Regions from separate parts of the Photobacterium swingsii genome, predicted to be linked through region 2. Evidence: riboswitches for the same ligand, from Rfam matches in the RefSeq annotation. Region 2 holds a riboswitch; the other holds the start of a gene.
What was found. A riboswitch is a leader RNA that binds a small molecule or an ion and turns the genes downstream of it on or off. The one in region 2 is predicted to bind fluoride.
Positions count from the first base shown of each region.

Region 1 (4,429 bases), on a different replicon from region 2:
CGGTCCTAAGGTAGCGAAATTCCTTGTCGGGTAAGTTCCGACCTGCACGAATGGCGTAATGATGGCCACGCTGTCTCCACCCGAGACTCAGTGAAATTGAAATCGCAGTGAAGATGCTGTGTACCCGCGGCTAGACGGAAAGACCCCGTGAACCTTTACTACAGCTTGGCACTGAACATTGACCCTACATGTGTAGGATAGGTGGGAGCCTTTGAAACCTCGTCGCTAGATGGGGTGGAGGCAATCTTGAAATACCACCCTTGTATGCTTGATGTTCTAACGTCGCCCCCTTATCGGGGGTGCGGACAGTGCCTGGTGGGTAGTTTGACTGGGGCGGTCTCCTCCCAAAGAGTAACGGAGGAGCACGAAGGTGGGCTAATCACGGTCGGACATCGTGAGGTTAGTGCAATGGCATAAGCCCGCTTGACTGCGAGAATGACAATTCGAGCAGGTGCGAAAGCAGGTCATAGTGATCCGGTGGTTCTGAATGGAAGGGCCATCGCTCAACGGATAAAAGGTACTCCGGGGATAACAGGCTGATACCGCCCAAGAGTTCATATCGACGGCGGTGTTTGGCACCTCGATGTCGGCTCATCACATCCTGGGGCTGAAGTCGGTCCCAAGGGTATGGCTGTTCGCCATTTAAAGTGGTACGCGAGCTGGGTTTAGAACGTCGTGAGACAGTTCGGTCCCTATCTGCCGTGGGCGTTAGATGATTGAGAGGGGCTGCTCCTAGTACGAGAGGACCGGAGTGGACGAACCGCTGGTGTTCGGGTTGTGATGCCAATCGCATTGCCCGGTAGCTACGTTCGGAATCGATAAGCGCTGAAAGCATCTAAGCGCGAAGCGAGCCTCAAGATGAGTCATCTCTAGACCTTTAAGGTCTCTAAAGGGTTGTCGAAGACTACGACGTTGATAGGCAGGGTGTGTAAGTGCTGCGAGGCATTGAGCTAACCTGTACTAATTGCCCGTGAGGCTTAACCATACAACACCCAAGGGGTTTTACGGACTCCATGAGCACTTGAATGACGTGTTTGAACGAAATTGTAAACGCTAGTTAGATTTTCCCAGATTGTATTTATCGCCTGATGGCGGTAAATAACCCGAATTTGCTTGGCGACCATAGCATTATGGACCCACCTGATCCCATGCCGAACTCAGTAGTGAAACGTAATAGCGCCGATGGTAGTGTGGGGTCTCCCCATGTGAGAGTAGGTCATCGCCAGGCTTCAAATTTAGATATACGTATTGAACGACGTGTATCGGATAGACAGTTGACTGTTTATCACCGTGTGGAGCGGTAGTTCAGTTGGTTAGAATACCGGCCTGTCACGCCGGGGGTCGCGGGTTCGAGTCCCGTCCGCTCCGCCACTTATTCAGACAGAGTTAAGTCTTTAAAATAACTAATAGGGGTGTAGCTCCAATTGGCAGAGCAGCGGATTCCAAATCCGCGTGTTGGGAGTTCGAATCTCTCCACCCCTGCCATCTTTAAGGCTCTAGCAGAAATGCTGGAGCCTTTTTCGTTTCTGGTGTTTAGTGTTCAAGCAGCGGATTCACCGCTACCGACAATCAGCGCATGTTGGGCGTTCGGCTCTCTCTACCCCTGCCATCTTTAAGGCGCTAGCAGAAATGCTGGAGCCTTTTTCGTTTCTGGTGTTTAGTGTTCAAGCAGCGGATTCACCGCTACCGACAATCAGCGCGTGTTGGGCGTTCGGCTCTCTCCACCCCTGCCATCTTTAAGGCTCTAGCAGAAATGCTGGAGCCTTTTTCGTTTCTGGTGTAGCGGATTCACCGCTACCGACAATCAGCGCGTGTTGGGTGTTTGGCTCTCTCCACCCCTGCCATCTTTATGGCGTGAGCAGAAATACTGGAACTGGAAAGCTGGTTTTCATCTTGTTATTTTTTCTGTGTAAGGGTAGGATTTGCTTGCTGATGGCTTATCTAGCCGATCACGGGTGATGGAGTTCCACCTTTAACCGCTCACACTGAGATAATGACTCCTACTATAGTTAGGATAGATCTATCTATGGTGGGGTATTTGTCTATCATATTGTCTATCCTTAGAAATTCATTTAAGAGATAAATAGAGACAGTATGGCTCATCCTCTAAGTGCAAACCCCAAAATACTGATCCAGATTGTTCGCTGGACTCTTCTTATTACACCTGTCGCTATTTTGGTCGGCTCGTTGAATGCGTTCTTTTTATGGATCCTAAGCACAGCGACAACGATACGTGTTGATAACCCATGGCTGATTTATTTGTTACCTCTCGCAGGTATTGTGATTGTCTATTGCTATCGAAATCTGGGTAAAAACTCAGAGGGCGGCAATAATCTGATCATGGATGAGATACATCAACCTGGTGCTGGTATTCCCACTCGCATGGGACCATTGGTATTAATTACGACGGTAATTACACACTTGTTTGGTGGTTCGGCGGGCCGTGAAGGTACAGCGGTGCAAATTGGTGGCGCAACAACCCACTGGTTAGCGCGTGTTTTTAAACTTAACGAGGCGGATACTCGGCTCATATTAATCGCGGGGGTTGCTGCGGGGTTTGGCGCCGTATTTGGAACTCCGCTAACCGGCGCTATCTTTGCGTTGGAAGTCTTAGCTATTGGTCGCTTGCGTTATGACGCGATTATTCCTGCCTTATTTGCTGCCATTCTGGCGGATCTTGTATGTACGGCTTTAGGTGCGCATCATACGCATTACCGTATTGATTTCCTCGAAAATATTACGATCTTCGATCATGTGCTAAAAGTCGATGTTTGGCTGATGGTGAAGATAGTCTTTGCGTCTATTGCTTTTGGCTTAGCGGGTTATTTATTTGGTGAGTTAACCCATGCATTTAAAGATATTTTCAAAGCTACATTAAAAAACCCTTACGTCATTGTAGTCACGGGTGGCTTGATGGTGATTGGAATAACACATTGGATTGGTAACTATGATTATATCGGGTTAGGTGTTTACAGTACGCGTGAAGGCGGTGTCAGTATATTGAGTGCCTTCACCGACGGTGGGGCTGAATGGTATAGCTGGGCTCTAAAATTATTACTAACGGCAATTACCTTAGCGGCAGGATACAAAGGGGGAGAAGTCACTCCGCTCTTTTTTGTCGGTGCGACATTAGGTAACACCATGGCTTGGGTAATGGGAGCGCCTGTTGATTTATTTGCAGCATTGGGCTTTTTAGCTGTTTTTGCCGCAGCGACGAATACACCTTTGGCTTGTACCATTATGGGCGTGGAGTTGTTTGGTGCTGACCATATGTTGTATTTCGCTATTGCTTGCTATACCGCATATTACTTTAGTGGTCATACTGGGATCTACTCATCGCAACGTGTTGCTGTACCAAAACTTTTTGATGATGAAGGTGCACCGAAAATTACTCATAAGCTCGGTGAGTTGAGAGAAACGCATTCATCGCTATTGAAAGCGCTGGTAAAGAAATTTTCAAAATAATGGATAAGGCTGCTTTGGCAGCCTTTCTTTTTTGTACTGCTTAGACCAGATTTATTGGTTTCGCCCTTGCTGCGCTTTCTTCCCTTCCCTATACTCCTTGCTGAAACTTGTCGGAGTGCCATTTGGCTGAGACCGCATTGCGGGATCCGTAGAACCTGATCAGGCTAATACCTGCGAAGGGAACAAGAGAAAATCTTCTGTTTAACGGCACTAATATATCTTTTCGTCGCTGTTAAGCTATCAGATGATGCTGCACACCCTACGTGTACGCCTCTTGTTTATGCACCAATCCGCCAAGCAAATATCCCAACCATGGAACCGTAAGGATTTTGCTATGTCGATTCGCAAACAAGCGAGACTGGAAGCTAAACAATTTATAGATTCACTTACTGCCCAACCATACCCTAACTCCCAGAAGGTCTATGTTGAAGGTAGCCGCCCTGATATCCAAGTACCCATGCGAGAAATTGCACTGGCCGATAGCTTAGTGGGTGGTACTAAAGATCAGCCTATCTTAGAGCCTAATGAAGCGATTCGTGTTTACGACACTTCAGGTTTCTACACCGATCCTGAGCAAGATATTGATATCTACGCGGGATTACCAAAGGTGCGAGAGGTTTGGATTACTGAACGTAATGACACCGAGCTGCTTGATGATCTGAGTTCCGCTTACTCTAAAGAGCGCCTTGCTGATGACAGCTTAGATGAGCTTCGTTTTGGTGAGCGAGCACGTATTCGTCGTGCGAAAGAGGGGGCATGCGTTACTCAGCTCCATTATGCGCGCCAAGGTGTGATAACGCCTGAAATGGAATATATCGCCATTCGCGAGAACATGGGGCGTGCAAAATACCGTGACGAGGTCTTGAACCATCAGCACCCCGGTATGAATTTTGGTGCTAATCTACCAGAAGAAATTTCAGCCGAGTTCGTTCGCAAAGAAATTGCTGAAGGTCGAGCAATTATT
Region 1 covers NZ_AP024852.1:3,732,145-3,736,573, reverse strand. Annotated here, with positions in the region: rRNA gene OCU77_RS16995 (23S ribosomal RNA) at 1-985, shown strand, start outside; rRNA gene rrf (5S ribosomal RNA) at 1,113-1,228, shown strand; tRNA gene OCU77_RS16985 (tRNA-Asp) at 1,295-1,371, shown strand; tRNA gene OCU77_RS16980 (tRNA-Trp) at 1,409-1,485, shown strand; fluoride riboswitch at 1,946-2,010, shown strand; gene OCU77_RS16975 (voltage-gated chloride channel family protein) at 2,095-3,465, shown strand; TPP riboswitch at 3,567-3,664, shown strand; gene thiC (phosphomethylpyrimidine synthase ThiC) at 3,800-4,429, shown strand, end outside.
Region 1: it holds a riboswitch for fluoride, as region 2 does, so the genes downstream of both, OCU77_RS16975 (voltage-gated chloride channel family protein) here and OCU77_RS23590 (iron-sulfur cluster assembly scaffold protein) in region 2, are expected to answer to the same signal.

Region 2 (4,429 bases):
ATAAGCCTATTAATAAAAAGCTCACACCATAAAAAGCCCAGCGAATAAGCTGGGCTAAAAGTATGACAGCGTTTAATGAACTTAATGGTGCAGCTGCTGATCAACTGCCACCGCCAATGCAACGGTTGCACCCACCATAGGGTTATTGCCCATGCCGATGAAACCCATCATAGCAACGTGGGCTGGCACGGATGAACTACCGGCAAATTGGGCATCGGCGTGCATGCGTCCCATGGTGTCAGTAAGGCCGTATGAAGCAGGGCCTGCGCCGACGTTATCTGGGTGTAACGTTCGGCCTGTACCACCGCCTGATGCGACAGAGAAATATGGTTTTTGTTGGGTGGTGCGTTCTGATTTGTAGATCCCTGCAACAGGGTGTTGGAAACGGGTTGGGTTAGTCGAGTTACCCGTAATGCTGACATCTACTTGTTCACGGTGCATGATAGCCACCCCTTCGCGGACATCGTCAGCACCGTAGCAAAGAATGTCACCACGTAATTCATTAGAGAAACGACGGCGGCTTACTTCGATTAATTCCCCCGTATCGTAATTAAATTCGGTGCGCACATAGGTAAAGCCATTAATGCGTGAGATCAGGTAAGCGGCATCTTTACCTAAACCGTTTAAGATCACTTTCAGTGGTGTTGTTCTTGCGCGGTTAGCGTTCATTGCGATTTTTATCGCCCCTTCCGCCGCCGCGAAAGACTCATGACCGGCTAAGAAGGCAAAGCATTGAGTGTCTTCATTTAATAGGCGTGCCGCAAGTGCGCCATGACCTAAGCCGACTTTTCTCTGTGCAGCCACGCTACCGGTTTTACAAAAGGCTTGTAGCCCTTCGCCAATGGCGTTAGCCGCCGCTTCTGCGTTAGCTGCTTGGCGATATAACGCCAAGGCAGTACCGAGAGTGTAAGCATCACAGGCGTTATCAAAAGCAATGGGTTGGGTGTCCAATACGGTATCTTGTGGCGCAATTCCAAACGTTAGACAGTATTGTTTTGCTTCTTCTAACGATGACATGTTCATTTCTTGTAGGTATTGGTTAACTTGTGAATTCATGATGCAGCCCTCGTTATGCGTTGCGTGGATTGATGGTGGTTACGGCGTCGTTGAAGCGTCCATAAACGCCTGTTGCGTCAGCCATGGCCTCTTCGGCTGGCACGCCTTTTTCAACACTTGCCATCATTTTTCCGAGGTTAAGATATTGGTAACCAATCACTTCATTATTGTCGTCGAGTGCCAGTTTCGTTACATAGCCTTCGGCGAGTTCCATATAACGCACCCCTTTAGCGGAAGTGGCGTAACTGGTGCCGACTTGGCTTCGTTGGGTTTTTCCTAAATCTTCCAGTGCTGCGCCAATTTCTAAGCCGTCTTCAGAGAAGGCAGATTGGCTGCGACCATAAACAAGCTGTAAGAAAATTTCGCGCATGGCAACATTGATAGCATCACAGACAAGGTCGGTATTGAGCGCTTCAAGCAGGGTTTTGCCCGTCAGAATTTCTGCGGCCATTGAAGCAGAGTGGGTCATGCCCGAGCAGCCAATGGTCTCGATGAGTGCTTCTTCGATGATGCCCTTTTTGATATTAAGGGTGAGCTTAGCCGCACCTTGCTGCGGGGCGCATGTGCCCACGCCATGGCTTAAGCCTGAAATGGCAATAACGTCTGTTGGACGGATCATGCGGCCTTCAACAGGGATAGGCGCAGAGGGGTGTAAATCGCCACGCTGAACGGGGCACATAGATTGGATTTCAGTAGAGTATTGCATGGCGTTTTCCTTTAAATGTTAGGAAAACAAGTGTGTTGGCGTGTTATATCCCTACAGAAAAATAGTATCAATTTGAACAAGCCACGGATCGAATACTAACGATAAAAGCAATATAAAATCGATTCAAAATAATTGTCATCAGTGGTGCTAATAACAATAATTTTGATTAAGCGATAAGTGCTTTAATCCGTTACATGGATCACATGTTTGTGCAGATTGATATGAGCCACATCCGTCGCTCACCAACAGTTACACCTGTTTTCTTTTCTGTAGGAGTCATCAGCCACATGGCGGTTGTTACCAGCTCCGTCGTAACGGTATTGGTTGAGTAGGTGGAACCCCATCACCTTTGCTAAACATGCTACTGCCAAAACATGATGTGCTGCAATCGTCTTTTTAGACGCCTTTTCTCTATAAAACGGCTTCTTTAGTATGAAATGAGCATAAAAACGTGAGGAGTGTCATGCGGTTGGTTAGGGGAAAGGGAAGATGAACAATCACGACGGTTCGTTTTGTTGTGTCACTAAACCATGGGCAGAGTATGGTTATTATTGGTTATAAGACACAAGACAAGCAATGGCTTGCTAGCTTGATTAATGATACGGGGAAATATAAGCCCCGATTAATAAATAATAATCAAGTTGGCTAGAGGGTAGTATTAATGAATACTCCTAAACTGATCGCGATGGCTGTCGTCCTGACATCCGTCGTGGCTTGTGATGATGATAGTGTCGAAGACGAAAGTGCTAATCCTGTTGTTTCTGCGACAACGGAGGACACGAATGTTCCTCCAGAGCAACAGCCTGAAACACCACCTGATGATGGTTCCGATAGCGGCGGAGTAACGCCTCCGCCTTCAGGTGGTAGTGATCCTACTCCACCAGATGGAGGTTCAGGCGGAGGTTCAGGTGATGGTGACTCGGGTGACGGTGGTGGCTCGGGAGGGGAAGACGACCCTGTTCCAGAGCCAGAGCCAGAGCCAGAGCCAGAGCCAGAGCCAAGGGTGGATATTGATGGTTTACCTATGCCCGATTTGACGCAATCGGGAGACTTCGAAGCCTATGTTGATGGTCAACCCCAGTACTACACCCGTATCTCGGCGAGTTTTGGTAATGTGGCTGGCCAAGACAACACCCCGTTTGATAATCGAATAAAAAATGCAGGCGCCAACTTAGGCCGTGTGCTTTTTTATGATAAGCGACTCTCATTAAACAACACCGTTGCCTGTGCGTCTTGTCATCAGCAAGAACATGGCTTTTCAGATCCGAACGTTTTTAGTGATGGTTTCGATGGCGGGAAAACAGGCCGTCATTCCATGAGCTTATCCAATGCTGCGTATTATTCGCCTAGAAGTTTCTTTTGGGATGAACGAGCTAATACGTTGGAAGATCAAGTGCTGATGCCTATTCAAGACAGTGTCGAAATGGGGATGAATTTACTCGATCTTGAAGTGAAGTTAGGGCTAACCAGTTTTTATGCGCCTTTGTTTGATGCCGCATTTGGCGATGAGGCGATCACCAGTGATCGTATCTCTAAAGCATTAGCGCAATTTATTCGTGCAATGGTGAGCTACCAATCTAAGTATGATCAGGCATTCACAGTGGGTACATGGAATGCGCCTAAATTTGAAGAGGTTTTTACGGAACAAGAAATGCTCGGGCTTCGCTTATTCTCTGGTGTGCCAGGCGATCGTAATGATTCGCTAGGGTGTGATACTTGTCATCATACTTCGGCTCATACTGCGGATCAGGCGCATAACAATGGCCTTGATGGTAATAATGCACCCGACCAAGGGGCAGGTAATGGCTTCTTTAAAGTGCCTTCGTTACGCAATATCGCAGCCAGTCCCCCTTATATGCATGATGGTCGTCTTGCTACTTTGATGGATGTGGTGGAGTTTTATAATAGCGGCGTACAGGCACACCGCAATTTAGCGCCAGCCTTACGACGAAATGGCAGTCAGTCAGGGCCTCCCGTACGTTTTAATTTGAGCCAAGAAGAGAAAGAAGCCTTGGTCGCGTTTATGGAAACGTTAACTGATGAGACGTTGTTAACGCTCCCTATATTCAGCGATCCGTTTGAGGAATAATCTTACTCATCCTGCTGGCAATAAAAACAGTTTCCCTGCTTGCCGAGTCGATTACCGACTCGGCTTTTTTTCGTGAGTTATGTTAAGACGCTTCGTACGTAGAATGTCATGCTCCACTTGATTAGTGCGGGTTTACATCCTTAGGCTTTAGGTTAAGACATAGCAGCATGGCACAGCTGTGCTTCGCCAGTGTGAGGTGCTGGTGAGTTGCATCGAAGCTGACGCCTTCTTGTTGCAAGATTTCAGTTGTCATGTCGGTACTAACTTCTGCATTGAGACAAATTTCAACCGCTTGCTGCCCCTTGTTGATAGCCACCATGCCTTCGTTCGCACCACGGCTAAACACCAATACATCCTCTGTTTGATGCACCAAGGCCATTGGCTTGCCGTGCATTAAATTGTGGAAACGGATCATTTGTTGAAGCGTTGGATTCTTCCAACAATCTAGCCAACGCGGTTTACCTGATTTATCTGTAATCCCACTGGTATCAAGATCGGAATAAATCAAGGGTACGCCGCCATCACGACCGAGAATGTAACAATACGCCAAGCATTCAATATGCTCAGGCATGACTTGA
Region 2 covers NZ_AP024853.1:1,438,556-1,442,984, forward strand. Annotated here, with positions in the region: gene OCU77_RS23585 (GGGtGRT protein) at 82-1,056, opposite strand; gene OCU77_RS23590 (iron-sulfur cluster assembly scaffold protein) at 1,070-1,762, opposite strand; fluoride riboswitch at 2,026-2,119, opposite strand; gene OCU77_RS23595 (cytochrome-c peroxidase) at 2,424-3,851, shown strand; gene OCU77_RS23600 (alpha-amylase family protein) at 3,973-4,429, opposite strand, start outside.